Regions from separate parts of the Streptomyces kunmingensis genome, predicted to be linked through region 2. Evidence: predicted binding sites of a transcription regulator. Region 2 holds the regulator's gene; the other holds the start of a gene.
What was found. The regulator HrcA, encoded in region 2, represses chaperone genes, less so after heat shock. The targets are predictions, from matches to a motif close to TTNGCACTCNGNNNNNCNGAGTGCNAA.
Positions count from the first base shown of each region.

Region 1: the regulator HrcA is predicted to act here: its motif matches at 1,745-1,771, upstream of groES (co-chaperone GroES).

Region 1 covers NZ_BAAATS010000002.1:105,255-120,992, reverse strand. Annotated here, with positions in the region: gene ABD366_RS02530 (polysaccharide deacetylase family protein) at 1-773, shown strand, start outside; gene ABD366_RS02525 (polysaccharide deacetylase family protein) at 770-1,606, shown strand; gene groES (co-chaperone GroES) at 1,915-2,223, shown strand; gene groL (chaperonin GroEL) at 2,353-3,975, shown strand; gene ABD366_RS02510 (SDR family NAD(P)-dependent oxidoreductase) at 4,122-4,895, opposite strand; gene ABD366_RS02505 (multicopper oxidase family protein) at 4,916-6,466, opposite strand; gene ABD366_RS02500 (MOSC domain-containing protein) at 6,562-7,239, opposite strand; gene ABD366_RS02495 (LysR family transcriptional regulator) at 7,321-8,217, shown strand; gene ABD366_RS02490 (WhiB family transcriptional regulator) at 8,301-8,639, opposite strand; gene ABD366_RS02485 (response regulator transcription factor) at 9,023-9,634, shown strand; gene ABD366_RS02480 (sigma-70 family RNA polymerase sigma factor) at 9,956-10,543, shown strand; gene guaB (IMP dehydrogenase) at 10,671-12,173, shown strand; gene ABD366_RS02470 (GuaB3 family IMP dehydrogenase-related protein) at 12,485-13,609, shown strand; gene ABD366_RS02465 (hypothetical protein) at 13,695-14,276, opposite strand; gene ABD366_RS02460 (nucleotide sugar dehydrogenase) at 14,338-15,591, opposite strand.
Region 2 covers NZ_BAAATS010000030.1:71,377-87,114, reverse strand. Annotated here, with positions in the region: gene ABD366_RS33800 (HAMP domain-containing protein) at 1-942, opposite strand, end outside; gene ABD366_RS33795 (SpoIIE family protein phosphatase) at 1,044-3,002, shown strand; gene hemW (radical SAM family heme chaperone HemW) at 3,042-4,274, shown strand; gene ABD366_RS33785 (DUF3097 domain-containing protein) at 4,421-5,245, opposite strand; gene ABD366_RS33780 (MBL fold metallo-hydrolase) at 5,280-6,101, opposite strand; gene hrcA (heat-inducible transcriptional repressor HrcA) at 6,243-7,259, shown strand; gene dnaJ (molecular chaperone DnaJ) at 7,260-8,396, shown strand; gene ABD366_RS33765 (nitronate monooxygenase) at 8,488-9,561, shown strand; gene ABD366_RS33760 (16S rRNA (uracil(1498)-N(3))-methyltransferase) at 9,558-10,304, shown strand; gene ABD366_RS33755 (hypothetical protein) at 10,301-10,684, opposite strand; gene ABD366_RS33750 (hypothetical protein) at 10,819-11,475, shown strand; gene ABD366_RS33745 (S41 family peptidase) at 11,521-14,778, shown strand; gene ABD366_RS33740 (histidine triad nucleotide-binding protein) at 15,076-15,429, shown strand; gene ABD366_RS33735 (ribonuclease Z) at 15,451-15,738, shown strand, end outside.

The DNA of each region.
Region 1 (15,738 bases), on a different contig from region 2:
CGCCGGCCGCCCGCGCCCTGGACGCGTACGCCACGAAGCTCAGGGCCGAGCGGGCCCGGCGCGTCGCCGCGGCCGCGCGCTGGGGGCTGGCCGACGTGCCGCTCCCCGCGCCAAAGCCGCCGACGAAGAAGCCCGTCATCGAGCCGAGCGAGGGCTTCGAGGTCGCCGGACAGACCGAACTGGACCTGCCGCCCGTCTTCACGACCGTCCCCACCAAGAAGAAGATCGTCTTCCTCACGATCGACGACGGGGCGGAGAAGGACCCGCGGTTCCTCAGGATGATGAACGAGTTGCGGATCCCGTACACGGCCTTCCTGGCCGACGCCGAGGTCAGGCCCCGGTACGCCTACTTCAAGAAGGCGCAGCGTCTGGGTGTCACCCTCAACAACCACACGCTGCACCACCGTTACCTGCCGGGCCTCTCGTACGCGCGGCAGAAGCGCGAGATCTGCGGCATGCAGAACGTGATCGAGAAGCACTACGGCAAGCGGCCCACGCTCTTCCGGCCGCCGTTCGGCGACTACGACCGCACCACCCTGAAGGCGGCCAAGGCCTGTGGCATCGAACACGCGCCGATCTGGAACGCCGAGGCCTTCCCCGACCGCATGGAGCACCGCGCGTGGGACCGGTCCCTCCACCCGGGCGACATCGTCCTCACGCACTTCCGGGGCCGCAAGGACTGGAAGGGCACGATGCCCGACATGGTCCGCACGTTCATGAAGTACGTCACCGACAAGGGGTACGCGGTGGCCCGCCTGGAGGACTACCTGTGACCACTGTCCGGGCGAGCGCGGCCGGAGTGCGACGGGCGGTCGCCTGCGCCCTGGCCGCCGCACTGCTCACCGGCTGCGCCCAGTCCGTCGACCCGATCGAACGTCTGGGCAGAAAGGCGGCACAGAAGGTCCGCCACCACCCACGCCCCGCGGTGACGGGTGCCCCCGGCGCTCCCGCGGCCTCACCCCATGCCCCCGCCCCGGGCCCGGCCTCCGTCCCGTCCCTCCGGCCCGCCCCGGCGCCGAGGCCCGCCGCCCACCGGGTGTTCGCCCCTCGCGCCCGGGGCGCGGTTCCGCCGGTGGTCACCCGCGTCCCGACCCGGGACAGGGTCGTCTTCCTCACCTTCGACGACGACGCCGGGAAGGATCCCCGTTTCGTCGGCCTGGTCCGCGACCTTCGCCTGCCGGTCTCGGTGTTCCTCACGCACTCCGTGGCCGGCCCCGGCCACGACCACTTCGGGCAGCTCCGCGCGCTCGGCGCCGGCGTGGAGAACCACACCCTCACGCACCCGCTCCTGCCCGGCCTCGGCTACGTACAGCAGCACGCCGAGATCTGCGGCCAGCAGACGCGCCTCAAGGGGCGCTTCGGCACGGCCCCGCACCTGCTCCGACCGCCCTACGGCGCGTACGACGCGAACACGCTGCGCGCGGCGGGCGCGTGCGGCATCGAGGCGATCGTCGTGGGCCACGCGTACGCCGAGGGCGACCGCCTCCGCCCCGGCGACATCCTCCACACCCCCGCAGGCGCCCGCCTCACCGAGACGACGAAACACCTGCTGCACCGCATCCACACCCAGCACCTGACGGTGGCCCACCTGGAGACATACCTCTAGAAGAACCCCGCCCAGGGGCGCGGGGAACGGCGCGAGCAACCACCCGCAACCCGCCCCCGGCAAGCGCTCGCACCCCCCACGGCGGGCGCCCGCACCCACCCCCAGCCCCGCCGAATCCCGCCGCCGCGACGCGGACGATTGGCACTCCGCTTGACCGAGTGCTAATCGCGGTCATAGTCTCGGCCCTGGCACTCACCACTGGAGAGTGCCAACAGCGACGGGCAGGTCCGGCACCCGCGACGACGGATCCACCTGGTCGCCACCCCAGACTGTTAACCCCGTAGATCTCCGAAGGGGGAGACCGGATCGTGACGACCGCCAGCTCCAAGGTTGCCATCAAGCCGCTCGAGGACCGCATTGTGGTCCAGCCGCTCGACGCCGAGCAGACCACGGCCTCCGGCCTGGTCATTCCGGACACCGCGAAGGAGAAGCCCCAGGAGGGCGTCGTCCTCGCCGTGGGCCCGGGCCGCTTCGAGAACGGCGAGCGCCTTCCGCTCGACGTGAAGACCGGCGACATCGTGCTGTACAGCAAGTACGGCGGCACCGAGGTCAAGTACAACGGCGAGGAGTACCTCGTCCTCTCGGCCCGCGACGTTCTCGCGATCGTCGAGAAGTAAGCAAGCCGAGAAGCACCTGCTGCATTGAACAGCGCCCCTGGCACCCGCGACCGTAAGAAGCCGGGGTCGGGGGCGCGGTTCGTTCACCAAGCTTCACCCCTAGTTTTCCGAGAGGGCTGAACCGCTCCCATGGCGAAGATCCTGAAGTTCGACGAGGACGCCCGTCGCGCCCTCGAGCGCGGCGTCAACAAGCTTGCCGACACGGTCAAGGTGACGATCGGCCCCCGCGGCCGCAACGTCGTCATCGACAAGAAGTTCGGCGCCCCCACCATCACCAACGACGGTGTGACCATCGCCCGCGAGGTCGAGGTCGAGGACCCGTACGAGAACCTCGGCGCGCAGCTCGTGAAGGAGGTGGCGACCAAGACCAACGACATCGCGGGTGACGGCACCACCACCGCCACCGTGCTGGCCCAGGCCCTGGTCAAGGAAGGCCTGCGCAACGTTGCCGCGGGTGCCTCCCCGGCCGCCCTGAAGAAGGGCATCGACGCCGCCGTCAAGGCCGTGTCCGAGGACCTGCTCGCCACGGCGCGCCCGATCGACGAGAAGTCCGACATCGCGGCCGTCGCCGGTCTGTCCGCCCAGGACAGCCAGGTCGGCGAGCTCATCGCCGAGGCGATGGACAAGGTCGGCAAGGACGGTGTCATCACCGTCGAGGAGTCCAACACCTTCGGCCTGGAGCTCGACTTCACCGAGGGCATGGCCTTCGACAAGGGCTACCTGTCCCCGTACTTCGTCACCGACCAGGAGCGTATGGAGGCCGTCCTCGACGACCCGTACATCCTGATCCACCAGGGCAAGATCGGGTCCATCCAGGACCTGCTCCCGCTCCTGGAGAAGGTCATCCAGGCCGGCGGCTCGAAGCCCCTCCTGATCATCGCCGAGGACGTCGAGGGCGAGGCCCTGTCGACCCTGGTCGTGAACAAGATCCGCGGCACGTTCAACGCCGTCGCGGTCAAGGCCCCCGGCTTTGGTGACCGCCGCAAGGCGATGCTGCAGGACATGGCCACCCTCACCGGTGCCACGGTCATCGCCGAAGAGGTCGGCCTCAAGCTCGACCAGGCCGGTCTGGACGTCCTCGGCTCCGCGCGCCGCGTGACCATCACCAAGGACGACACCACGATCGTCGACGGTGGCGGCAACAAGGCCGACGTCGACGGCCGCGTCAACCAGATCAAGGCCGAGATCGAGAACACGGACTCCGACTGGGACCGCGAGAAGCTCCAGGAGCGCCTCGCGAAGCTCGCCGGCGGCGTCTGCGTCATCAAGGTCGGCGCCGCGACCGAGGTCGAGCTCAAGGAGAAGAAGCACCGTCTGGAGGACGCCATCTCCGCGACCCGCGCCGCGGTCGAGGAGGGCATCGTCTCCGGTGGTGGCTCCGCGCTCGTCCACGCCGTGAAGGTCCTCGAGGGCTCCCTCGGCAAGGAGGGCGACGAGGCCACCGGTGTCGCCGTCGTCCGCCGCGCCGCCGTCGAGCCGCTGCGCTGGATCGCCGAGAACGCGGGCCTCGAGGGCTACGTCATCGTCTCCAAGGTCTCCGAGCTCGACAAGGGCTTCGGCTACAACGCCGCGACCGGCGAGTACGGCGACCTGGTCAAGGCCGGCGTCATCGACCCGGTCAAGGTCACGCGCTCCGCGCTGGAGAACGCCGCGTCCATCGCCTCGCTGCTCCTGACGACCGAGACCCTGGTCGTCGAGAAGCCGGCGGAGGAAGAGCCCGAGGCCGGTCACGGCCACGGTCACTCCCACTGACGCGCTCCGCTGAAGTGACCTGAGGTCCGGCCCCCTGTGTTCTGGGGGGCCGGACCTCTTGGTTCTGCGGATGCGCGTCTGCCTGGTTTCGTTCGTTGCCGGGTGCCGCTTTTGTTGTGGCTGGTCGCGCAGTTCCCCGCGCCCCCCTAGCGGGGGCCGTACTTGCGGCCCGTCCTTGAGGTGACTCCGCCCAGCAGGCCCCGCGGCGTCACCTTCACCACGCCCATCAGCGCCTTGTACCGCGGGTCCGGGATCGAGAGGGACTTGCCGCGGGCGAGATCCGCGAGCGCCGCCTCGACCAGTTTGTCGGCATCCAGCCACATCCACTTCGGGATGTTGCCCGTGCCCATGCCGGCCCGCTGGTGGAACTCCGTACGGACGAAGCCGGGGCAGAGCGCCATCAGCCGCACCCCGGTGCCCGCCAGGTCCTTCGCCACGCCCTGCGTGAACTGCACGACCCACGCCTTCGACGCGCCGTAGGTGCCGCGCGGCACGAACGCCGCCACCGACGCCACGTTGATCACGCCGCCGCGCCCGCGCTCGCGCATCACCTCCGTGGCCGCCGACGTCAGCCGCAGCACGGCCTCGCAGTGCACCTTCAGCATCATCAGCTCGTCGGCCATGGGCACTTCCAGATAGCGGCCCTTGTTGCCGAACCCGGCGTTGTTGACGAGCAGATCGACCGCGGCCTTACGGTCCCGCAGCCGCTCCTCGACCGCCGCGATGCCGTCGTCCGTGGCGAGGTCGGCGGTGAGCACCTCGGCCTCGATGCCGTGCCGGTCGTGCAGTTCGGTCGCCTGCTCCTGGAGCCGCTTCGTGTCGCGCGCGACGAGCACCAGGTTGTGGCCGTCGGCGGCGAGGCGCCGGGCGAAGGCGGCGCCGATGCCCGCGGTGGATCCCGTGATCAGTGCCGTAGTCATGCACCAAGGTTAGTGACGGTTCAGTGGTGCTCGTGATCACCGGAATCGGTACCGGCCGGTGTCCGCGCCCGCTGCCCCTTGTCGACGACCACGAACTGGCCCATCATCCCGCCGTCCTCGTGATACAGCAGGTGGCAGTGGTACATGAACGGGACGCCCGGGTCGGCGAACTCGGGCCCGCCGTCGAACCGCAGCACCATTTTCAGGGTCGTCCCGCTCGGGACGAACACCGTGTCCTTGCGCCCGCGCAGCTCGGGCGGCGGCGTCCTGCCGTCCACCTCCACCACCCTGAACTGCACGTCGTGCACGTGGAAGTTGTGCGGCATCCCGTGGTTGTTGCGCACGGTCCACGTCTCGGTGGTGCCGCGCGTGACGGTCTCGTCGACGCGGTCCATGGCCATGGCGCGCCCGTTGATCCCGCCCTCCCCGAGTTCGAAGTGGCGCGAACGGACCGCGGCGCCGGCCTCGGGAAGCTCCGGCTCGCCCAGTGCGGCGGGAACCGCGGGGGAGGGCCGGAGCCGCTTCGCCGCCCGGAACTGCAGTACGTCGAACGAGTCGTCGCCGCCGTTGAACCGCGTCTGCCAACCGCTTCCGTAGTTGTCCTGCGGATGGCTGCGCAGCACGGCCCGCTCCCCGGGCACCATCCGCACGACCACCTCGGCCCGCTCCCCGGGGGACAACTGGATCCGTTCCATGGCGGCGGGCCGCTCCAGCAGCCCGCCGTCGGTCCCCACGAGCGCGAACCGACGCCCGTTCGAGAACCCGAAGGCGTACGTCCGTGCCGTCGACGCGTTCAGCAGCCGCAGCCGTACACGCTCGTCCCGTACGACCTGGTAGGGGTCGAGGGTGCCGTTCACCATGGTCCGGTCGCCGAGGAAGCCGGCGGACCGCATCATCTTGTGCCCGTGGTCGAACGCCGCTCCGTCGAATCGCACGTCCTGCACGATGACGGGCAGATCGTCGACCCCGTACGTCTTCGGCAGCGCGAGCCGCTCGCTCCTGTCGTCGTCGACGAGGAACATTCCCGCGAGCCCGCGCTGGACGTGCCGTTCGGTCTTCCCGTGCGGGTGCGGGTGGTACCAGAGGGTGGCCGCGGGCTGGTCGACGCTCCAGCGCGGCGTCCGCTCCCGGCCCGGGCCGATCATCTGGTGCGGGCCGCCGTCCATGCGGGCGGGCAGATGCATGCCGTGCCAGTGGACGGTGGACGCCTCGTCGAGCCCGTTGCGGACGCGGACCGCGACCTTCTCGCCGCGCCTGGCGCGCAGCGTCGGGCCGAGGTAGTCGCCGTTGAAGCCCCAGGTCGGCGTCGTGCGGCCCGGGGTGAACTCCTTGCCGCCCTGCTGCATGCGCAGGTCGAAGACGCGCGTGCCGTCCTTCTTGTCGACGTGCGACGGGGCGAGCGACGGCACCGCCAGTTCGTTGCGGAAGTCCGCCGTGCCGACGGTGCTCACCTTCGCGTCGTTCCAGAGCCACAGCACGCCGCCGCCGACCGCGAGAGCGATGACGGCGACGAGTGAGCCGAGGACGAGAAGGACACGCCTGAGCCGGAAGGTGCGCTTCTTGGAGGCCATGCGCCGAGCCTGGCGCCGGCCGGTCCCCGCCCGCATCGGGGACGGTCCCCGAACCGCCCCGGACCTCAACCCCCTTACCGCATAAGGGTTTTCCCCTACCTGCCCTGCTCGCCGTACTTCCGGACGTACTCCCGCGCCACCCGCTCCACCTCACCGTGCAGCGCGTCCCCGGCGGCCAGCACGCGCGGCAGCAGCTCGCGCTCGGTCATCAGGGCCCGGAACTCGAAGGCGACGGTCACCTCGTGCGCGGGCCGGCGCACGATCTCGATGGCGTCCCCCGCCCGGATCTCGCCCGGCTCGATCACCCGCAGGTACGCACCCGGCCGCTTCTCCTGCGTGAACCGCTTGACCCAGGTCTTCTCGCCCAGGTGCCCCTGGAAGGTCTTGCACGGGATGCGGCTGGCGCTCACCTCGAGGAGCAGATCGGGGCCGATCCGCCAGCGCTCGCCTATCTTCGCCCCGCACACGTCGACGCCCTCGGTGGTGAGGTTCTCGCCGAACGTGCCGCTGGGCAGCGTCCGGCCCAGCGTCCGCTCCCAGCTGTCCAGGTCCTCCCGCGCGAACGCGTACACGGCCTGGTCGTCGCCGCCGTGGTGCCGCATGTCGCACACGGCGTCCCCGGCGAGGCCGCTCGCGCCGGTCCCCTTCGCTCCCGGCGCGGTGACCCGGACAGGGCCCTCGACCGGCCGCTTGTCGATGCCGGTCACGCCGTCGGGCTGGTCGGTGTAGTCGACGGCCTCGGGACGGCCGAGATTGAGGGAGAGCAGCTTCATGGCAGGGACGCTACGGGACCCGTGACCAAAGTCGCCACGCATTAAACGGCGCTTCCCCCAAGCGCCGCTTATGCTTGAACCATGATCGAGGCCCGTCATCTCCGTGTCCTGCGCGCCGTGGCCGCCACCGGCTCCTTCTCGGCGGCCGCCCGCGAGCTGGGCTGCACCCAGCCCGCCGTCAGCCAGCAGATGAAGGCCCTGGAGACCTCGGCCGGCACCCCGCTGCTGATCCGCACGGGCCGCGAGATGCGCCTGACCCAGGCCGGCGAGGCCCTCGTCCGGCACGCGGCGGGCATCCTCGCCGGGCTCACCGCGGCCGAGGAGGAGGTCGCCGCGATCGCGGGCCTGCGCGCCGGCCGCGTCCGCCTCGTCTCCTTCCCCAGCGGCAGCTCGACCCTGGTCCCGACGGCGCTGGCCGCCCTGCGCGCCGCGCACCCGGGCACCCGCGTCTCCCTGGTGGAGGCGGAGCCCCCGCGCTCGGTGGAGATGCTGCGCGAGGGCGACTGCGACGTGGCGCTCGCCTTCCGGTACGAGGGCGCGCACACGGCGGAGGAATGGGACGACCTGGTCGTCCGCCCCCTGCTCGCCGACCGCCTCGTCGGCCTGGTCCCCGAGGCGCACCCGCTCGCCGGCGCGGGCTCGGTGACCATCGACGCGCTCGCCGACGATCCGTGGATCGCGGGCTGCCCGCGCTGCCGCCGCCAGCTCGTCGAGGTGTGCCGGAGCGCCGGGTTCGCGCCCCGTATCGACTTCGCCACGGACGACTACCCGGCCGTGGTCGGCCTGGTCGGCGCGGGGCTCGGAGTTGCCGTCCTGCCCGAACTGGCCATCGAGTCCGTTCGCCCCAAGGGTGCACGCACAGTGACCGTCGAGCCCCCTGTGCGGCGGGAGATCGTCGCGCTCACGCTGCCCGATCTGGCCCAGGTACCGGCGGTCGCGGCCACCCTCGACCAGTTGGCGACGGCCGCCACCCGCTGAGCGCGGGCGGAAGCACCCGCGCCCGCAACGGCGTGAACGCATCCGGGCGCGCCCACGGTCGCCACGTCCGCAGAAACGTTCCTTCAGTGAGGGGCGGCCGTGGCCGCGGCCCCGCCGGCCCCCGCCGCCGCCGTGACGAGCCGGTTGCGGGCCCGTCCCATCAGCTCTTCGCGCTCGTCCTCGGTCAGCCCGCCCCACACGCCGTACGGCTCACGCACCTGTAGGGCGTGAGCAGCGCACTCCGCGCGGACCGGGCACCTCATGCAGACCTCTTTCGCCGAGTTCTCACGCGCACTGCGCGCTGCTCCTCGCTCGCCTTCCGGGTGGAAGAAGAGCGAGCTGTCGACCCCGCGGCAGGCCGCGAGGAGCTGCCAGTCCCAAAGATCAGCGTTCGGTCCGGGAAGGCGGGAGAAATCTGCCATTGCGTTGTCCCCTTGTAGCCGGTTGTGACGCGGATACGGTGCCCATGACCGTACATCTACTATCTAAGGAGATGAAAATATGACTCATTGCGAATCTAGCTACAGACACCAGCAAAAGGGAAGAAAAGCCGCTAAATGGGGCATAGCTTGTGATGAAAAGTTGAGGGTGCGCGGCGGCGTCTGCACTGTGTCCGGCCCCTCACGTAGAGTGCCGAAGGAGGCCGTCCGACCCGTAACTCTTTCGAGTGACCATCGTTGAGAGTGCGGAGGCGGTTGAAGGAAAAAGCGCTCGGGCATCTGTCCGAGAGCGTCGACCGCACAGGTGACGATTCGTACAAAGCCTGGAGGCTCAAGGTGACGCGCATCAGCTGCGGAGGACGGTCATGACATCCGTCCTCGTCTGCGACGACTCCCCGCTTGCCCGAGAGGCGCTGCGCCGCGCGGTCGCGACCGTACCCGGCGTCGAGCGCGTGACGACCGCGGCCAACGGCGAGGAGGTCCTGCGCCGCTGGGGCGCCGACCGCTCGGACCTGATTCTGATGGACGTACGCATGCCCGGCCTGGGCGGCGTCGAGACGGTCCGGCGGCTGCTCTCCGCCGACCCCGGTGCGCGCATCATCATGCTCACCGTGGCCGAGGACCTGGACGGGGTGGCGCTCGCGGTCGCCGCCGGAGCCCGCGGGTATCTGCACAAGGACGCCTCGCGCGCCGAGCTGCGGGCCACGGTGACGCAGGCGCTCGCCGATCCGACCTGGCGGCTCGCTCCGCGCAGACTGCGTTCGGCCGAGATGGGCGCGGCGCCCACGCTCACCGCGCGTGAGATCCAGGTGCTCGAGGGCATGAGCCACGGCCGGTCCAACGCCGAGATCGGGCGCGAGCTGTTCCTCTCCGAGGACACGGTGAAGACGCACGCGCGCCGGCTGTTCAAGAAGCTCGGGGCGTCGGACCGGGCCCATGCGGTCGCGCTCGGATTCCGCTGGGGGCTCGTTCGGTAGCGCCCTCCACCGGGTTTGCCGCGTGGGGCCGGTGGTGGTGGGCAGCTCTCGTAGTGGCCGGCCGCGCCCCGCGGCGGAGCCGCTGATGGGATGCTCCCCGCGTCCCTGAGGGGCGCCGGGAGACGCGCCCCTCCCTCGTTTCGCGAGTCATGCCGCATCCTTGAGGGTGTGGAGTTCCTCGGGGACGACGAGTCGGGCGAGCAGGGTCAGCGAGAGGGGAGGGCGCAGGAGATGAGTTCCGGCGCACCTGCTCATAACGCTTCGGTGCACAACCAGGACCGCGGTGCCACGGACCGCGCGCCGGCAAGGCACCATGGACCGATGCGCGACGACGAGGCACCGACCCCGCAAGGGGTCGTCGGTACGCTCGTCGGCCGCGCCGTCGACGGCGACGAGCAGGCCACGCACGATCTGCTCGCGCACGTCCATCCACTGGCCATCCGCTACTGCCGCACCCGGCTGTCCCGGCTGCCCGGTGACGCGCGGCACTTCGTGGAGGACCTCGCCCAGGAAGTCTGTGTAGCGGTGCTGCTCGCGCTGCCGCGCTACAAGGACACCGGGCGGCCCTTCGAGGCGTTCGTCTTCGCCATCGCCGCACACAAAGTCGCCGATCTGCAGCGGGCCGCCATGCGGGGGCCCGGATCGACGGCCGTGCCCTCCGACGAGATGCCGGAGCGGCCCGATGACTCCCTCGGCCCCGAGGAGCGGGCGCTGCTCAGCAGTGACGCCGAGTGGGCCAAGAAACTCCTAGCGAACCTCCCGGACAACCAGCGGGAGCTGCTGCTTCTGCGGATCGCCGTCGGGCTCACCGCCGAGGAGACCGGGCAGATGTTGGGCATGTCACCCGGCGCCGTGCGGGTCGCGCAGCACCGGGCACTGAGCCGCCTGCGGGCGCTCGCCGAGCAGTAGTGGAGAGCCCGGCCGCCCCCGTGGGAACGTACAAACCAAGCCGATGATCTTGATCGTGGAATGAGACACCTCTTGTTCCCGTTAGCATGGACATCCGCACCGATCAAGGCCATTTGGGGAAGGTGTCATGACTGCATACGTCGACGGAGTGCCCGAGAAATTCGCGACGCTCGGGCTGACCTACGACGACGTGCTGCTGCTGCCCGGCGCGTCGGAAGTGCTGCCGAACGCGGTCGACACCTCGTCCCGCATCTCCAGGAACGTCCGGGTGAACATCCCGCTGCTGTCCGCGGCGATGGACAAGGTCACCGAGTCCCGGATGGCGATCGCCATGGCCCGCCAGGGCGGCGTCGGCGTGCTGCACCGCAACCTGTCCATCGCGGACCAGGTCAACCAGGTCGACCTCGTGAAGCGTTCCGAGTCCGGCATGGTCACCGACCCGATCACCGTGCACCCCGACGCGACCCTCGAAGAGGCCGACGCGCTCTGTGCGAAGTTCCGCATCAGCGGCGTCCCGGTGACCGACCCGGCGGGCAAGCTGCTGGGCATCGTCACCAACCGCGACATGGCGTTCGAGAACGACCGCAGCCGTCAGGTCCGTGAGGTCATGACGCCGATGCCGCTCGTCACCGGCAAGGTCGGCATCAGCGGTGTCGACGCCATGGAGCTGCTGCGCCGCCACAAGATCGAGAAGCTTCCGCTGGTCGACGACGCCGGGGTGCTCAAGGGCCTCATCACCGTCAAGGACTTCAAGAAGGCCGAGCAGTACCCGAACGCGGCCAAGGACGCCGAGGGCCGCCTCCTCGTCGGCGCCGCCGTGGGCGCGAGCCCCGAGGCCCTGGAGCGGGCGCAGGCGCTGGCCGGGGCCGGGGTCGACTTCCTCATCGTCGACACCTCGCACGGCCACAACAGCAACGCGCTGAGCTGGATGTCGAAGATCAAGTCCAGCGTCGGCGTCGACGTCATCGGCGGTAACGTCGCGACGCGTGACGGCGCCCAGGCCCTCATCGACGCCGGTGTCGACGGCGTCAAGGTCGGCGTGGGACCGGGCTCGATCTGCACCACCCGCGTCGTCGCGGGCATCGGCGTCCCGCAGGTCACCGCGATCTACGAGGCGGGTGTCGCAGCCCGCGCGGCGGGCGTCCCGGTCATCGGCGACGGCGGCCTGCAGTACTCGGGCGACATCGGCAAGGCGCTCGCCGCCGGCGCCGACACCGTGATGCTCGGCTCGCTGCTCGCGGGCTGCGAGGAGTCGCCGGGTGAGCTGATGTTCATCAACGGCAAGCAGTTCAAGTCGTACCGGGGCATGGGTTCGCTCGGTGCCATGCAGTCGCGCGGCCAGGGCCGCTCGTACTCCAAGGACCGCTACTTCCAGGCCGAGGTCTCCTCCGACGACAAGCTCGTGCCCGAGGGCATCGAGGGCCAGGTGCCCTACCGCGGCCCGCTGGCCAACGTGCTGCACCAGCTCGTCGGCGGCCTGCGCCAGACGATGGGCTACGTGGGCGCGGCGAGCGTCGACGAGATGGAGACCAAGGGCCGCTTCGTCCGCATCACGTCCGCGGGTCTCAAGGAGAGCCACCCGCACGACATCCAGATGACGGTCGAGGCACCGAACTACAGCCGTAAGTAACACTCAGAGCCTGTCTTTGAACCCCCTCCCCCAGCTAACGCTGGGAGGTGCCCCCAGCGCCCCGACGCCCGGCACGCACTCCCCCAAGCTGCACGGTGCCCCAGGACAGGTGGCTCCGCCACATGACCTGGGACTCCGCACACCGATCGCACGCACCGACCGCCGCTGCGCCCGCGCTTCGCGCGGACGACGGGGGTTCAAAGACAGGCTCTGACGCCTGGTGAGGGGCGGTCCCGGATTGCCGGGGCCGCCCCTCGCTGGTGTGTCGGGGATACTGGACACGCAGACCAAGAGGGAAAGGCCCACATCACGTGACTGAGATCGAGATCGGGCGCGGCAAGCGCGGCCGCCGCGCGTACGCCTTCGACGACATCGCCGTCGTACCGAGCCGGCGCACCCGCGACCCGAAGGAGGTCTCGATCGCCTGGCAGATCGACGCCTACCGCTTCGAGCTGCCGTTCCTGGCCGCGCCCATGGACTCCGTCGTCTCGCCCGCGACCGCCATCCGCATCGGCGAGCTGGGCGGCCTCGGCGTCCTGAACCTCGAAGGCCTGTGGACCCGGTACGAGGACCCGCAGCCGCTGCTCGACGAGATCGCCGAACTGGACACCGACAACGCGACCCGTCGCCTCCAGGAGATCTACGCGGCCCCGATCCAGGCCGACCTGATCGGGCAGCGCATCAAGGAGGTGCGCGACTCCGGTGTCGTCACCGCCGCCGCGCTCTCCCCGCAGCGCACCGCCGAGTTCTCCAAGGCGGTCGTGGACGCGGGCGTCGACATCTTCGTCATCCGCGGGACCACCGTCTCGGCCGAGCACGTCTCCGGTGCCGCCGAGCCGCTGAACCTGAAGCAGTTCATCTACGAGCTCGACGTGCCGGTGATCGTCGGCGGCTGCGCCACGTACACCGCCGCGCTGCACCTGATGCGGACCGGCGCCGCGGGCGTCCTCGTCGGCTTCGGTGGCGGCGCCGCGCACACCACGCGCAACGTGCTGGGCATCCAGGTGCCGATGGCGACCGCCGTGGCGGATGTCGCCGCCGCGCGCCGCGACTACATGGACGAGTCCGGCGGCCGGTACGTGCACGTCATCGCCGACGGTGGCGTGGGCTGGTCCGGTGACCTGCCCAAGGCCATCGCCTGCGGCGCGGACGCCGTCATGATGGGCTCGCCGCTGGCCCGCGCCACGGACGCGCCCGGCCGCGGTCACCACTGGGGCATGGAGGCCGTCCACGAGGACGTGCCGCGCGGCAAGAAGGTCGACCTGGGCACCGTGGGCACCACCGAGGAGGTCCTGACCGGGCCCTCGTCGACGCCCGACGGGTCGATGAACATCTTCGGCGCGCTGAAGCGGGCCATGGCGACGACCGGCTACAGCGAGCTCAAGGAGTTCCAGCGGGTCGAGGTCACGGTGGCCGACTCCCAGCACCGGCGCTGACGCTGAGTCGTAGCAGGCTGTGTCGTAGCAGAATGTGAGTGGGGCCCCGCCGGATCGGCGGGGCCCCACTCACGTTCCGGTCGGCTCAGCCGGCCGAGCGCTTGGCCGCGCCGAACGCCGCGATGCCCGCGATGGCGAAGAAGACGAAGGTGAGGAAGTCGGAGTCGGCCTTCCACGCCTCGTTGAGGATGTCGAAGTGGTCGATGAACAGCTCGGTCACCGTCACCGGGAGCTGCTTGGCGCCGATGATGGCCTCGCCGAGCAGCTGGCCGAAGTAGACGCCGATCAGCGACATGATCACGGCGACGACGGGCGCCGCGGGGTTGCGCCCCGCTACCTTGCCCGTGACGAGGCCGACCAGGAAGCCGACGCCGACGGCCGCGTAACCGATCTCGCGCTCGATGCCGCCGATGATGCCGCCGTACGCGCCTGCCGCGGCCAGCATCGTCACGAAACCGGCGAGGACGCCGAGGCCCAGGTTGCCGCGTGCGGGAGCCGGCGGCGGGGGCATGAAGCCGCCCGGCTGGCCCTGCTGCTGCGGGAACGGGGCGTACGGCTGCTGCTGCTGGTCCTGCTGCGGGTAGCCGTAGCCGGGCTGCGGCGGCTGCTGGGGCGGCTGCTGCTGGGCGTACGGATTGGCGTCCTGTGGCGGTGGCGGCTGGGTCATGCGGTCCCCCCGTGGAGTGAACGTGGGCACGGGTGTGCCCAGAAAGCCCGCACAGTAGCAGTCAGAGGCGGTGTGCGGCCCCCGCCGGGGTCGCTCCTCTGGTGTCCAGGAGGAGCTGGGCCTTCACCGCGAGACCTTGCAGGTCGTACGTGCGGTGGTGCTGGAGCAGGATCGTCAGGTCGGCGTCGGCCGCGGCCTCGTAGAGGGAGTCGGCGCGCGGGACCGGGCGGTCCAGGACGTTCCAGGACGGGACGTAGGGGTCGTGGTAGCTGACGGCCGCGCCGAGTTGCATGAGGCGGGTGGCGATCTCCTGGGCGGGGGCACCCTGCCGGTCGGCGAGGTCGGGCTTGTACGTGATGCCGAGGAGCAGGACGCGGGCGCCGCGGGCGGACTTGCCGTGCTCGTTGAGGAGCGTGGCCGCGCGCTGGACGACGTAGGCCGGCATGTGGTCGTTGACCTGGCGGGCCAGTTCCACCATGCGCAGGGGGCGGGTCGGGAGGTGGCGCGAGGTGAGGTCCTGGGGGAGGGCGTGGCCGCCGACGCCGGGCCCCGGGCGGAAGGCCTGGAAGCCGAACGGCTTGGTCTCGGCGCAGCGGATGACGTCCCAGAGGTCGACGTTCAGGTCGTGGCAGAGCACGGCCATCTCGTTGACCAGGGCGATGTTGACGTGGCGGTAGTTGGTCTCCAGGAGGTGGACCGTCTCCGCCTCGCGGGGGCCGCGGGCGCGGACGACCTTGTCGGTGAGGCGGCTGTAGAAGGTCGCCGCCGACTCGGTGCAGGCGGGGGTGTAGCCGCCGATGACCTTGGGGGTCGAGGCGTAGGGCTGCGTGCGGTTGCCGGGGTCGAGCCGGCCGGGGGCGTGGGCGAGATGGAAGTCGCGGCCGGCGCGCAGGCGCGAGCCCTCTTCGAGGAGGGGGAGCAGGACGTTCTCGGTGGTGCCCGGGGGGACCGGTGACTCGATGATCACGGTGGTGTGCGGGCGCAGGTGGGCGGCGAGGGTGCGGGTCGCCTCGATGACGGGGGTGAGGGAGGGGGCGCCGTCGGCGCCGGGCGGGGTGGGGGCACAGATGACGGCGGTGCGTACGCGGCCCAGTTCGGCGGGGTTCGCGGTGGGGCGGAAGCCGCCGGCGAGCATGCGGCGGACGTCGGCGGCGGTCAGGGCCGCGTCGTCGCCGTCGCCCGGGACGCGGCCCGCGGCGAGGTCCTGGGCGCGGGCCGGGTCGTGGCCGACGGTCGCGATCCTTGCGGCGACGGCGGCCTGCGCGAGCGGCAGACCGAGGTGGCCGAGGCCGACGACGGCGAGATCTGCGGGCATGGCTGGTGCCGTCCTTCCCGGGAGGCGGCCCGGCTTTTAGCCGGAGCGGGACGAGTGCGCAAGCCCGGTGGACAGGACGGGCGAGCGCACTGTCACACTAGGAGTAAATATGACCGATATGCGGTATTGCGCCGCGATGGGCCGCGG
Region 2 (15,738 bases):
CACCGCCGTCGTGACCTGCGCGATGTTGCGTACCTGGGAGGTGAGGTTCGACGCCATGAAGTTGACGTTGTCGGTGAGGTCCTTCCAGACGCCCGAGACGCCGCGGACCTGGGCGCGACCGCCGAGCTGGCCCTCGGTGCCGACCTCGCGGGCCACACGTGTGACCTCGTCGGCGAACGCGGAGAGCTGGTCGACCATCGTGTTCACGGTCAGCTTCAGCTCGAGCAGCTCACCCGTCGCCTCGATCGTGACGGTACGGGTCAGGTCGCCCCGGGCCACCGCGGTCGTCACGAGGGCGATGTCCCGCACCTGAGCGGTCAGCCGCGACGCCATGGTGTTGACCGCCTCGGTCACGTCCCGCCAACTGCCCGAGAGCCCCTGCGCCTTGGCGCGACCGCCGAGCCGGCCCTCGGTGCCGACCTCGCGGGCCACCCGCGTCACCTCGCCCGTGAAGAGGGACAGCTGGTCCACCATCTTGTTGACGGCGCGGCCCAACCGGCGCAGATCTCCCCGGAGTTGACGGTTCCCGTCGTGCAGATCGACCCGCTGCGTCAAGTCACCGCCCGCTACCGCGTCGAGCACCCGCGTGGCGTTGGCCGCCGGGGCGACGAGGGCGCCGATGATGGTGTTGACGTCATGAATGCGGGTCGCCCACGCGCCCTGCCCCGGGCTCGCCTCGAGCCGCTCGTCGAGCCGGCCGTGCCGCACGATCTCCCGGCGGACCCGGGTGAGTTCGCAGTTGTAATGCACACTGCGGTCTATGAGCTGGTTGAAGACCGCCGCCAGCTCACCCACCATCCCTTCCCCGCCGTCGGGCAGGCGGGTGAAGTTCCCGTCGCGGGCGGCCGAGAGCGCGGCCAGCAGAGGACGGAGATCGGGGGGACGGATCGCATCGTCCGCGAGTCCGTTCGGATGCACACGCATAGCACTGTTCTCACTCATGGCGGCCCACTTCGGTAACTCGGTGCTTATGGGCGTGGTCAGTCTGTCACTCTGTTCGTGTCGCCTGAGGCGTCTTTGCCCGAACTGCTCAGGAGCCGAACGTGGGGCCCATTCCGATCCAGCGGGAAACCACCTTCAGCGACGGGGACGTGACGGACCATCCGCAAGCCGGACCGGTCCTGGTCCGAACCTCGCTGCCGGGGAACCCTCTCGCGCCCGCGGCCGCCCGCCGCTTCGCACGGGCCGCGTTCACCGACTGGACCGCGAAGGCCGTGCCCGGCTCCGCCGGCCTCAGCGACCGGCTGACCGACGACACGGTCGTCGCCCTGAGTGAGCTCGTCACCAACGCGGTGGTGCACGCCGGCACCAGCGTCGACCTGCTCTGCCGCCTCGAAGAGGCCGCCGTCGACGGCACGCCCGGCGGAGTCGTCATCGAGGTCACCGACCACCACCCTGCCCGCGCCGTGCGCAGCCGGCAGAACTCCCGCCCGTCCGAGCTCCCCGAGTTCGGCCGCGGTCTCCACCTCGTCGCGTCCCTCGCCGAGGCCTGGGGGATCACCTACCGCCCCGGCACCAAGACGGTGTGGGCCCGGTTGCCCGCCGAGGCCGCAGAGGTCGCGAGCGACACCTCCGTACAGTCCGCCGTACGCGCCCTGGAGCGCGGCCTGCGCACCGGAGACCTCCTCGCCCCGATGCCCAAACGCGTGCCCCAGGACCGCGACTGGGTCAACCGCGGCGCGCTCTCCTTCCTCGCCGAGGCCTCCGACCTGCTCGCGGGCCAGCTCGACGAGGACATGGTCGCCGCGCTCGTCGGCCAGCTCCTCGTGCCCCGCCTCGCCGACTGGTGCGCGATCTGGCTCTACGACGAAGAGGGCCGCGGCCTGCCCGGCACCGCGGACCACGATCTGCGCGGCGGCACCGACCCCATGCCCGCGCCCCGCCTCGCCCGCGTCTGGCACAGCCACGAGAACCGCACCGAGGAGCTACGCCGGATCCTGGAGAAGGAACCGCCACGTCTGCCCGATGCCGTACGGACGGCGGCCGTCCCCGTGCCCTGGCCGTTCGAGACCCAGGGCGGCACCGGCGCGGACGACGCCGGCTCCGCACTCGCCTACCGGCTCATGGTCGGCGGCCGCAGCCTCGGCATCCTCCTCATCGGGCGGGCGAACCTGCTCCGCTTCCCCGACGAGGTGACCGGACTCGTCGAGGACTTCAGCCGCCGGGTCGCCCTCGCCGTCAGCGCGGCCCGCCGCTTCACCCGGCAGGCCACCATCAGCCGCATCCTCCAGCGCGGCCTGCTGCCGACCGCCATCGCCGAGATCCCCGGCGTGCAGAGCGCCCTCGTGTACGAGCCGAAGGAGGCGGGCGGCCCCGGCGGCGACTTCTACGACGTCTTCCCCGCCGGTGACGACCGCTGGTGCTTCGCACTCGGCGACATCCAGGGCAAGGGCCCCGAGGCCGCCGTCGTGATCGGCCTAGTCAGGCCCTGGCTGCGCCTCCTCGCCCGGGAGGGATACCCGGTCGCCCAGGTCCTGGACCGGCTCAACCGGCTGCTCCTCGACGACGCCACCGAGGCCGCCGACGCCGCCGCCCGCGCCCTCGCCGCCGCCGGCGGCCAGGGCATCCCGCCCGAGGGCTCCAGCTCCCGCTTCCTCTCCCTCCTCTACGGCGAGCTGACCCCGTCCGGCGACGGGAGCGGAGTCATGTGCACCCTCGCCTCCGCCGGACATCCGCTGCCTCTGCTGATGCGGCCCGGCGGCGAGGTCGTCTCGGCGGCCGTCCCGCAGGTCCTGCTCGGCGTCGTCGAGGACCCGGACTACACGAGCGAGACGTTCGAGCTGCTCAGGGGAGACACCCTGCTGTGCGTCACGGACGGGGTGACCGAGCGCCGCTCCGGGCGCCGCCAGTTCGACGACGAGGACGGGCTCGCGCACGCCCTGACCGGATGCGCGGGCCTGACGGCGCAGCTCCTCGCCGAGCGCATCCGGCGCCTCGTGCACGCCTTCGCGGACGGCCCGCCGGACGACGATCTGGCGCTGCTCGTCCTCCAGGCGCTGTGACCGTGCGGGTGATCGCGCCGGACGCGGGACAATGGGGGCATGCCTTCCGCACTCCCCGATGGTGAGCCCGTGCCCGACGACGGGTCACTGCCCGCCTCCGCGCTCGCCGGCGCCGCCGCCCGGCCCCTCGGCTTCTACCTGCACGTCCCGTACTGCGCCACACGCTGCGGCTACTGCGACTTCAACACGTACACGGCGACCGAGCTGCGCGGCACCGGCGGCGTGCTCGCCTCGCGGGACAACTACGCCGAGACCCTGATCGAGGAGGTCCGGCTCGCCCGCAAGGTGCTCGGCGACGACCCCCGGCCGGTGCGGACCGTGTTCGTCGGCGGCGGTACGCCGACGCTGCTGCCCGCCGCAGACCTCGTGACGATGCTGGGGGCGATCCGGGACGAGTTCGGGCTCGCGGACGACGCGGAGGTGACGACCGAGGCGAACCCCGAGTCCGTGGACCCGGCCTATCTGGCGGAGCTGCGGGCCGGGGGCTTCAACCGGGTGTCGTTCGGGATGCAGAGCGCGAAGCAGCACGTGCTGAAGGTCCTTGACCGTACGCACACCCCCGGGCGGCCCGAGGCGTGCGTCGCCGAGGCGCGGGCGGCCGGGTTCGAGCACGTGAACCTGGACCTGATCTACGGCACGCCCGGTGAGAGCGACGACGACTGGCGGGCCTCGCTCGACGCCGCGCTGGCCGCCGGCCCCGACCACGTATCCGCGTACGCGCTGATCGTCGAGGAGGGCACGCAGCTCGCCCGGCGGATCCGGCGGGGCGAGGTGCCGATGACCGACGACGACGTGCACGCGGACCGGTATCTGATCGCCGAGGAAGCGTTCGCCGCCGCCGGGTTCGAGTGGTACGAGGTGTCCAACTGGGCGACCTCCGAAGCGGCCCGCTGCCTGCACAACGAGCTGTACTGGCGCGGGGCCGACTGGTGGGGCGCCGGGCCCGGGGCGCACTCGCACGTGGGCGGGGTGCGGTGGTGGAACGTGAAGCACCCCGGGGCGTATGCCGCTGCGCTGGCCGGGGGGAGGTCGCCGGGGGCGGGGCGGGAAGTCCTGGCGGACGAGGACCGGCGGGTCGAGCGGATCCTGCTGGAGCTCAGGCTCCGCGACGGGTGCCCGCTGTCGTTGCTGAAGCCCGATGGTGCGGTTGCTGCGCGGAAGGCGCTGGACGCCGGGCTGCTGGAGGCGGGGCCCTTCGGGGAGGGGCGGGCCGTTCTGACGCTGCGGGGTCGGTTGCTGGCCGATGGGGTTGTGCGGGACCTGGTCGACTGAGGGTCACCTCGAAGCCCGCTTCGGCCACCTCAAGCCCCTCCGGCGATTGAGGAGCGGGGGCTGGGGCGGAGCCCCGGGGCTGGGGATCGTCGCCGGGTGCGGGCTCGTCGTGGCTGGTCGCGCAGTTCCCCGCGCCCCTGGCCGGGTTATGCCTCCGGGGTCGTCACGAAGTCGATGAGTTCTTCTACTCGGCCCAGGAGCTCGGGTTCCAGGTCCTTGTAGGAGTGGACCCGGGACAGGATGTGCTGCCAGGCCTCACCCGTGTTGGCGACGCGCCAGCCGAGGGCCCGGCACACGCCCGTCTTCCAGTCCTGCCCGTGCGGGATCCGCGGCCACGCCTCGATGCCGAGGGAGGACGGCTTCACCGCCTCCCAGATGTCGATGTACGGGTGGCCGACGACCAGCGCGTGCTCGCTCGTGACCGACCGGGCGATGCGGTACTCCTTCGTACCGGGGACCAAGTGGTCGACCAGGACGCCGAGGCGCGCGTCGGGGCCCGGGTCGAATTCCGCCACGATCGCCGGGAGGTCGTCGACGCCCTCCAGGAACTCCACCGCCACGCCCTCGATGCGCAGGTCGTCGCCCCAGACCCGCTCGATGAGCTGGGCGTCGTGCTTGCCCTCCACGTAGATGCGGCCCGCACGCGCGACCCGGGCGCGGGCACCCGGGACCGCGACCGAGCCGGACGCCGTACGGGTGGGGCGCGCGGGGCCGCCGGCCGAGGGACGGACCAGCGTGACGACCTTGCCCTCGAGGAGGAAACCGCGGGGTTCCATCGGGAACGCACGGTGCTTGCCGAAGCGGTCCTCCAGGGTCACCGTCGGACCCTGCGCCGTCTTCTCGACGCGCACGACCGCTCCGCAGAAGCCCGTCGCGACCTCCTCGACGACGAGGTCGAACTCGGCCGGGATCTCGGGAACGGTCTTGTTCCGCTTCCACGGGGGCGTGAGGTCCGGGGTGTACTGGCGCATTCGGCCGACGATAAGAGAAGCGCCCTCGTACGGACTACGACACGCCGAATCTCGCCGCCAGTGTGGCGCGCTGCTCACGGACAAACGCCGCATTCACCGTCGATCCGTGCCCGGGAACGTAGCGTGCGTCCTCGCCGCCGAGGGACAGCAGCCGGTCGAGGGCGGCGGGCCACTGGTGCGGGGCCGCGTCCGTTCCCGCCTGGGGTTCGCCCGACTCCTCGACCAGATCGCCGCAGAAGACGATCTCCGGGCCCGAGGACGGCCCGGACACCAGGACGGCGAGATCGTGGCCGCTGTGCCCCGGCCCGACGTTCGCGAGCAGCACCTGCACGCCTCCGCCCAGGTCGAGGGTGCGCTCGCCGCAGACCCGGTGGCGCGGGGTGACGAGGAGTTCGGCCGCCTCGGACGCCGCCTCGGGGCCGAGCCCGTGACGTACGGCATCGGCGCGCAGCGCGTCGGCGCCGTCCGCGAACACGGTGTCGATGCCCGCCGCCCCGAACACCTCGACGCCCGCGAACGCGGCCGTGCCGAGCACATGGTCGAAGTGCGGATGGGTCAGCGCGATGTGCGTCACCCTCCCCGGCGTCCCCGGCGTCCCCGGCGTCCCCGGCGTCCCCGGCGTCCCCGGCGTCCCCGGTGTACCCAGCAGGCGGCGGGTCTCGGTGCGCAGCCGGACGCCTTCACGCAGTGAGGATCCCGTGTCGATCAGGAGGGCCGCTTCGTCGCCCACGACGAGCCCGGTCGTACAGTCCCAGCCGGGCAGCCGGACGCGGCCCACCCGCGGTGCCAGTTCTTCCCAGCCGGCCGATCCCCAGTCGATCCCCGCCGGGTTCGCCGCGCTCGCGGTGCTTTTCATGAGGTCGACGCTAGCGGCCTTGCCTGGCCCGTACCCACCGGCCGTACACTGAGCCGGGGACGATTGGCACTCGCGCCCAGTGAGTGCCAAAACGGAAAGATCGCGACGATCTCAGAGACAGTTGCTGGAGGTGTGCGCCCGATGCTCAGTGAACGCAGGCTCGAAGTGCTGCGCGCCATCGTCCAGGACTACGTCGGCACCGAGGAGCCCGTCGGCTCCAAGGCGCTGACCGAGCGGCACAGCCTGGGCGTCTCACCGGCGACCGTGCGCAACGACATGGCCGCCCTGGAGGACGAGGGGTTCATCGCCCAGCCGCACACCAGCGCCGGGCGCATCCCCACGGACAAGGGGTACCGCCTCTTCGTCGACAAGCTCACCGCGGTGAAGCCGATGACGGCGCCGGAGCGGCGCGCCATCCAGAACTTCCTGGAGGGCGCCGTCGACCTCGACGACGTCGTCGGACGGACCGTGCGGCTGCTCGCGCAGCTCACACGGCAGGTCGCGGTCGTCCAGTACCCGTCCCTGACCCGGTCCACCGTGCGCCATGTCGAGCTGCTCGCGCTCGCGCCCGCCCGTCTGATGCTCGTACTGATCACGGACACCGGGCGCGTGGAGCAGCGGATGATCGACTGCCCGGCGCCGTTCGGCGAATCGTCTCTGGCGGATCTGCGGGCCCGGCTCAACAGCCGCGTCGCGGGCCGTCGGTTCGCCGACGTGCCGCAGCTGGTGCAGGACCTCCCCGAGGCCTTCGAGGCGGAGGACCGGGGCACGGTCACGACGGTGCTCTCCACGCTTCTGGAGACGCTCGTCGAGGAGACCGAGGAGCGGCTGATGATCGGCGGCACCGCCAATCTCACCCGCTTCGGACATGACTTTCCCCTCACCATCCGGCCCGTCCTCGAGGCGCTCGAGGAGCAGGTCGTTCTCCTCAAGTTGCTTGGTGAGGTGGGGGATTCGGGCATGGCCGTACGGATCGGTCACGAGAACGCCCATGAGGGACTCAACTCCACGTCCGTCGTGTCGGTCGGCTACGGTTCGGGCGGCGAGGCAGTTGCCAAGCTCGGCGTGGTCGGCCCGACCCGCATGGATTACCCGGGAACGATGGGAGCAGTACGCGCAGTGGCACGTTACGTCGGACAGATCCTGGCGGAGTCGTAAGTGGCCACGGACTACTACGCCGTACTCGGCGTGCGCCGCGACGCTTCCCAGGACGAAATCAAGAAGGCCTTCCGAAGGCTCGCTCGTGAGCTTCACCCGGACGTGAATCCGGATCCGAAGACGCAGGAGCGGTTCAAGGAGATCAACGCCGCCTACGAGGTGCTCTCCGACCCGCAGAAGAAGCAGGTCTACGACCTCGGGGGCGACCCCCTGTCGCAGGCGGGCGGAGGCGGCGCGGGCGGCTTCGGAGCCGGTGGCTTCGGCAACTTCTCGGACATCATGGACGCGTTCTTCGGAACCGCGTCGCAGCGTGGCCCCCGGTCGCGCACGCGCCGCGGCCAGGACGCCATGATCCGGCTCGAGATCGAGCTGGACGAGGCCGCCTTCGGCACCACCAAGGACATACAGGTCGACACGGCTGTCGTCTGTACGACGTGCAGCGGTGAGGGCGCGGCGCCCGGGACCTCCGCCCAGACCTGCGACATGTGTCGCGGGCGCGGCGAGGTCTCGCAGGTCACGCGGTCCTTCCTCGGCCAGGTCATGACCTCGCGGCCGTGCCCGCAGTGCCAGGGCTTCGGCACCGTCGTGCCGACGCCGTGCCCCGAGTGCGCCGGTGACGGCCGCATCCGGTCGCGGCGCACGCTGACGGTGAAGATCCCGGCCGGTGTGGACAACGGGACGCGGATCCAGCTCGCGGGCGAGGGCGAGGTCGGCCCCGGCGGCGGCCCCGCCGGTGACCTCTACGTCGAGATCCACGAGCTGCCGCACCCCGTCTTCCAGCGGCGCGGCGACGATCTGCACTGCACGGTGACCATCCCGATGACGGCGGCGGCCCTCGGCACGAAGGTGCCGCTGGAGACGCTCGACGGCATGGAGGAGGTCGACATCCGGCCCGGCACCCAGTCCGGCCAGTCGGTCCCGCTGCACGGGCGCGGCATCACGCACCTGCGGGGCGGCGGCCGCGGCGACCTCATCGTGCACGTCGAGGTCATGACGCCGCAGAAGCTCGAACCCGAGCAGGAGCGCCTGCTCCGCGAACTCGCCAAACTGCGCGGCGAGGAACGCCCCACGGGCCAGTTCCAGCCGGGGCAGCAGGGGCTGTTCTCGCGGTTGAAGGATGCGTTCAACGGGCGGTGACGTTTGAGGGTGTGCCACCCCGGTCGGGGTGGCACATGCCAGGCCGAGCCGCCGATTCGGCCGTCTGACGCGTACGTGGCACGATGCGCTCATGCCCCTCGCGCTGACAGATATCTGCCCCTGTTTGATCGTGCAGGCCCCCATGGCGGGGGGCGCGTCCTGTCCCGCGCTCGTCGCCGCCGTGTCCGACGCGGGCGGGCTCGGTTTCCTCGCCGCCGGGTACAAGACGGCCGACGGGATGTACCAGGAGATCAAGCAGGTGCGCGGGCTGACGGGACGGCCCTTCGGCGTCAATCTGTTCATGCCGCAGCACGAGCACGCGGATCCCGCCGCGGTCGATGTCTACCGCCACCAGCTCGCCGGTGAGGCCGGCTGGTACCAGACGCCGCTCGGCGACCCCGACAGCGGGAGCGACGACGGCTACGACGCCAAGCTCGCCATCCTCCTCGACGACCCGGTGCCGCTGGTCACCTTCACGTTCGGCTGCCCCACGCCCGAGGTGACCGACGCGCTGCGCAAGGCGGGCACCCTCACCGCCGTCACCGTGACGACCGTGGAGGAGGCGCTCGCCGCGCAGCGGTCCGGCGCCGACGCCGTGTGCGTCCAGGGCATCGAGGCCGGCGGCCACCAGGGAACGCACCGGGACAACCCCGAGGCCGACGGCAGCGGCGTAGGACTGCTCGCGCTGATCGCACAGGTACGGGAAGCGGTCCAGCTGCCCATCATCGCGGCCGGCGGGATCATGCGGGGCGCGCAGATAGCCGCCGTACTCGCGGCCGGGGCCGATCTCGCCCAGCTGGGCACGGCGTTCCTCGTGACGCCGGAGTCGGGTGCGCCCGCGCTGCACAAGCAGGCCATGACCGATCCGCTGTTCACCCGGACCGAGCTGACCCGGGCGTTCTCGGGGCGGCCCGCGCGCGGGCTCGTCAACCGCTTCATGCGCGAGCACGGCCCGTACGCGCCCGCCGCCTACCCGGAGGTCCACCACATGACGTCGCCGGTCCGCAAGGCCGCCGCCAAGGCCGGTGACCCGCAGGCCATGGCGCTGTGGGCGGGGCAGGGGCACCGCCTCGCCCGGGAGCTGCCCGCCGGGCAGCTCGTCGAGGTCCTCGCCGCCGAACTCGTCGCCGCCAAGGCCACGCTCGGGCAGCGGGGTGCCGCGTGACCGCGCCGGTGTTCGTGGTCGAGGGCCCCGTGCCGGGCGACCGCACCTACGTACTGGACGGCGCCGAGGGCAGGCACGCCGTCTCGGTGAAGCGGCTGCGGGCCGGGGAGCCCCTCGTACTGACGGACGGGCTCGGCGCGTGGAGCGAGGCCGTCGTCGCCGCGGCCGAGGGCAAGGACCGCCTCGTCGTCGAGGCCGGGCCGGTGCGCACCGAGCCCGAGGAAGGGCCCCGGATCACCGTGGTGCAGGCGCTGCCCAAGGGGGACCGCGGGGAGCTGGCCGTGGAGACCATGACCGAGACGGGCGTCGACGCGATCGTGCCGTGGGCCGCGTCGCGGTGCATCACGCAGTGGCGCGGCGAGCGCGGCGCCAAGGCGCTCGGCAAATGGCGGGCCACCGCGCGCGAGGCGGGGAAGCAGTCGCGCCGGGTCCGCTTCCCCGATGTCGCGGACGCGGCGTCCACCAAGGAGGTCGCGGCGCTGCTCGCCGCGGCGGACCTGGCTGTCGTCCTGCACGAGGACCGGGACGCGGCGAGTGCCGCGCTGGCCTCCGCGCCGCTCCCGGCGGCCGGGGAGATCGTGCTCGTCGTCGGACCCGAGGGCGGGGTGTCACCGGAGGAACTCGCGGTGTTCGAGGCCGCCGGGGCAAAGGCGTTCCGGCTCGGACGCAGCGTCTTGCGGACATCGACGGCAGGAACGGCGGCGGTGGCCCTGCTCCTCGGCCGCTCCGGCCGCTGGGGCTAGGACGGGCCCTGGGCAGGCTCTGTCACGGCGTCGAAAAGTGGCCAGGCATCCACCTCCGTGGTGCCCGGCCCAGCGGGGAACAGGCCGCGCGCGAGCGCCTCGTCGAGCAATGCCCGTACGGTGCCCGGCTCGTGGAGGTTCAGATACACCTGGTCCGGCATCCGCAGGGCCGCGCCCGAGTCGAAGAAGCAGTCGGAGATGACCCGGTCGTCGGCCGGACGGAACACCAGGCACAAGCGGGCACGCGAACCGTGGCGCCAGAGCGTGAGCGTGCTGCGGCAGCCCGGGTGACCCCGCGTCCGGTCGTGGCGGTGCGCGAAGCACCAGCCGTACACCCTGTCGTGCACGACCAGCCGGCGGATCCTGCGTCTGCTCCCCATCACGGCAGCGTAGAAGGCGCCCACGACGGCAGCTCGAACAGGCCCTCGCACAGTGGCTGCAACGGCTCTACCGATGGGGTGGCGAGGGTGGGATCCTGCCGACCATGGGGGATATGAGGCGGATCAGGAATGGTTTGCGAAGGTCGCGGACTTCGCGCGTACTGGCCGCGGGCGGCGTCGTCGCCGTAGTGGTCGCCACGGCCGTGGCGTGTCAGCCGACCGACGGTGAACTCAACACGGTCACCGTCGCCACCACCACCGACCAACTGGTCACCGAGGAACTGAACCGGACACACGCCGACGTCGCCTGGCTCGACTGCACCGCCACCTATAGCGGCACCTCCACGTCCGCGGGCGGCACGTCGCCGAGCGAGGTGAAGGTGGACTGCCACGGAGAGACCAGGGACGGCAAGGAGATCACGGTCCAGGGGTGGGTGTACGGGGTCGTCCCCGACAGGTGCGTGCGCGGTACGACGATCGCGCGCGTCGACAACAAGGTGTGGTTCAAATACCAGGTCCTCGGCAACTGTGCCGCGACGACCACCCCGGAGCCCACCTACGACGAGCCCCAAAACCCCGCGTCGCCGGAGCCACCGCAAGAGTCCTGGCACGAGCCCACCTATGAGCCTTCCGACGAGCCGTCGCACGAGCCGACCTACGAGCCTTCCGACGAGCCCACGTACGACGAGCCGCAGCCCGGCACCACGGAGACCGTGACGGAGACCGTGACCGTCCCCGAACCGGAGCCCACGTGCTCCTGCTCCGAGGGAAATGAGGGAGGCACGAAGTGATCGAAGGGCTGACGCGCGGCCTGCCGCAAATTTAATGTGGGCGGGGTGACGAATCCTGCCTACCTACGGTTCCCGCACCTGCACGGCGAGTTGGCGGTCTTCACCGCCGAGGACGACGTGTGGGCAGCGCCCCTCGACGGCGGCCGCGCCTGGCGCGTCAGCGCCGACGACGTACCGGTCAGCCACCCCCGGCTCTCCCCGGACGGCACGACCGTCGCCTGGACGTCGCGGCGCGACGGCGCCCCCGAGGTGCACGTCGCCCCGGTCGACGGAGGCTCCGCCGAGCGCCTGACGTACTGGGGGAGCTGGACCACCACCGTGCGCGGCTGGACCCCCGACGGGCGGGTCCTCGTCACCAGTACGCACGGTGAGGCCACGTCACGCCGCAGCTGGGCCCGGGCCCTCCCGCTGGACGGCGGACCCGCCGAACGCCTGCCGTACGGACCCGTCGGCGGCGTCGCGTACGGGCCGGACTCCGAAGTGGTCCTGCTCTCCGCGCCCATGGGCCGGGAGGCCGCCTGGTGGAAGCGGTACCGGGGCGGCACTGCGGGAAAGCTGTGGATCGACCGCGACGGCGGCGGCGACTTCGTACGGCTGCACGACGGTCTCGACGGGAACATCGAGTACCCGCTGTGGGTGGGCGCGGAGGCCCCCGCCGCCCGGACGGAGCCGAGAACCCGGGGGAGGGTCGCGTTCCTCTCCGACCACGAGGACGTCGGGGCGCTGTACTCCTCCCTGGCCGACGGCTCCGATCTGCGCCGGCACACACCCCTCGACGGCTTCTACGCCCGCCATGCCGCGACCGACGGCACCCGGGTCGTGTACGCGAGCGCCGGTGAACTGTGGATCGTCGACGACCTGGACACGGCCGAGCCGCGGCGGCTCGACGTGCGGCTCGGCGGACAGCGCGTCCATCTTCGGCCGCGTCCCGTCGACGCCGCCCGCTGGTTCGGGGCCGCCTCGCCCGACCACACCGGGCGCGGCAGCGCGGTCGCCGTGCGCGGCGCCGTGCACTGGGTGACCCACCGCTCCGGGCCCGCCCGCGCGCTCGCCGCCGAGCAGGGCGTACGGGCCCGCCTCCCGCACACGTTCCGCGTCGACGGCGAGGAACACGTGGTGTGGGCGACCGACGCCGAGGGCGACGACGCGCTGGAGTTCGCGCCCGCCACCGGGGCCGCGCCGGGCGGCACCCCGCGCCGGCTCGGGGCCGGGCGGCTCGGCCGGGTCCTCGGCCTGACCGTCGCCCCGGACGGCGGCCGGGTCGCCGTCGCCGCGCACGACGGGCGGATCCTCCTCGTCGAGCGGGACAGCGGCGACGTACGGGAAGTGGACCGCAGCGAGGACGGGCACGCGTCCGGGCTCGCCTTCTCGCCCGACTCGGCCTGGCTCGCCTGGTCGCACCCCGGGCCGCACGGCCTGCGTCAGCTCAAGCTCGCCAACACCGCCGACCTCACCGTCACCGAGGCGACCCCGCTGCGCTTTCGCGACTACGCGCCCGCGTTCACCCTCGACGGCAAGCATCTGGCGTTCCTGTCGGCCCGCTCCTTCGACCCCGTCTACGACGAGCACGCCTTCGACCTGGCGTTCGTGAGCGGCTCGCGGCCGCATCTGCTCGCGCTGGCCGCGACGACCCCGTCCCCGTTCGGACCGCAGCGGCACGGGCGGCCGTTCGAACCGGCCGACACCCCCGGAGCCGAGACCCCCGACAGCGAGGGCACCCCCGCCACCCGCGTCGACCTGGAGGGCCTCGCCGACCGCATCGTGCCGTTCCCCGTCGAGGCCGCCCGCTACTCGACGCTGCGGACCGCCAAGGACGGCGTCCTGTGGCTGCGGCACCCGGTGCGCGGCGTACTCGGCGACTCGCGGGCCGACCGGAGCGACCCCGACCCGAAGACCCGCCTCGAACGCTACGACCTCGCCCAGCAGCGCATCGAGGAACTCGGCGCCGACGCCGACCACTTCGAGGTCACCGGCGACGGCAAGCGCGTGCTGCTGTGGACCGGAGAGGCGCTGAAGGTCGTCCCCAGCGACCGGCGCCCCTCGCACGACGACGACAGCGACACCAACATCACCGTCGACCTGGCCCGGATCAGCCAGAGCGTCGACCCGGCCGCCGAATGGCGCCAGATGTACGACGAGACCGGCCGCCTGATGCGCGACAACTTCTGGCGCCCCGACATGAACGGGGTCGACTGGGCGGGAGTCCTCGAGCGCTACCGGCCCGTCCTCGACCGCGTCGCCACCCATGACGACCTCGTCGACCTGCTCTGGGAGGTACAGGGCGAGCTCGGTACCTCCCACGCCTACGTCGTCCCCGGCGGTCGGGGCGGCTCCGCCGCGCGCCGCCAGGGCCTGCTCGGCGCCGACCTCTCCCGCCACGAGGACGGCCCGCAGGGCACACCGCAGTGGCGCGTCGACCGCGTGCTGCCCTCCGAGACGTCCGACCCGCGCGCCCGCTCCCCGCTCGCCGCGCCGGGCGTCGCGATGCGCGCCGGGGACGCAATCGTGGCGGTCGGCGGACGGCCCGTCGACCCGGTGACAGGACCCGGCCCGCTGCTCGTCGGTACCGCCGGCAAACCGGTCGAGCTGACCGTCTCGCCCGCCGGGGGCGGCGACCCCCGGCACGTCGTCGTGGTGCCGGTCTCCGACGAGGAACCGCTGCGCTACCACGCGTGGGTCGCCGACCGGCGCGCCTACGTCCACGAGCAGTCGGGCGGGCGGCTCGGCTATCTGCACGTCCCCGACATGCAGGCGCCCGGCTGGGCGCAGATCCACCGCGACCTCAGCGTGGAGGTCGCCCGCGAGGGCCTCGTCGTCGACGTCCGCGAGAACCGGGGCGGGCACACCTCGCAGCTCGTCGTGGAGAAGCTGGCGCGCCGGGTCGTCGGCTGGGACGTGCCCCGCGGCAGCCGCCCCTTCAGCTACCCGATGGACGCGCCGCGGGGCCCCGTCGTCGCCGTCGCCAACGAGTTCTCCGGCTCCGACGGCGACATCGTCAACGCGGCCATCAAGGCGCTCGGCATCGGGCCCGTGGTCGGCGTCCGCACGTGGGGTGGCGTCATCGGCATCGACAGCCGGTACCGCCTGGTGGACGGCACGCTGGTGACGCAGCCGAAGTACGCCACGTGGATGGAGGGACACGGGTGGGGCCTCGAGAACTACGGGGTCGACCCGGACGTGGAGGTCGTGGCCACGCCCCAGGACGTCGTCGCCGGGCGTGACGCGCAGCTGGACGAGGCGGTCCGTCTTGCGCTGGCGGCTCTCGCCGAGAATCCGGCCAAGGTGGCACCCGGGTTGCCGTAGCCCTTCCCGTCTGCCGGGTGCGGGTCGTTTTGCGGGTGCGGGCCCGGTGGGGGCTGGTCGCGCAGTTCCCCGCGCCCCTGAGATGCGCACTGCGTGCGCCATCTCAGGGGCGCGTGAAACGCGCCCATGGGGCTGCGGCGGAGCCGCATGCTCCAGGGGCGCGGGGAACTGCGCGACCAGCCACGACGCACCCGCGCTCGCCGACGATGGATCAAGATGGCAGACGGATGTGCCCGCCGACGGGGCTGATCGATACCATGCCGCCGTACGGAAACGCCCCCGCAAAGGAGACCCGACGTGACCGGCGAACCCCAGGCGGACTGCCTGTTCTGCAAGATCGTCGCGGGGGACGTACCCGCCACCCTCGTCCGCGAGACCCCCACCACCGTAGCGTTCCGGGACATCAACCCCCAGGCGCCGACCCACATCCTGGTCATCCCGCGCGTCCACCACCCGGACGCCGCCTCCCTCGCCGCCGCGGAGCCGGAGATCGCCGCCGACGTGCTGCGCGAGGCCGGCGAGGTCGCCAAGGAGGAGAAGCTGGAGAGCTACCGCCTCGTGTTCAACACGGGCGGCGGCGCGGGCCAGACCGTCTTCCACGCGCACGCCCACGTCCTGGGCGGCCGCGACCTCCAGTGGCCCCCCGGATAACGGGCGGCAGGACAACTCTCCGTGTCCGTACGTGAATTCGTCGTCCTCGGCACCGCCAGCCAGGTCCCGACGCGCCACCGCAACCACAACGGCTATCTGCTGCGCTGGGACGCCGAGGGCATCCTCTTCGACCCCGGCGAGGGCACACAGCGGCAGATGCTGCGCGCCGGGGTCGCCGCGCACGACCTGAACCGGATCTGCGTCACCCACTTCCACGGCGACCACTCGCTGGGGCTCGCAGGGGTGATCCAGCGCATCAACCTGGACCGCGTACCGCACCCCGTGACCGCTCACTACCCGGCGTCCGGG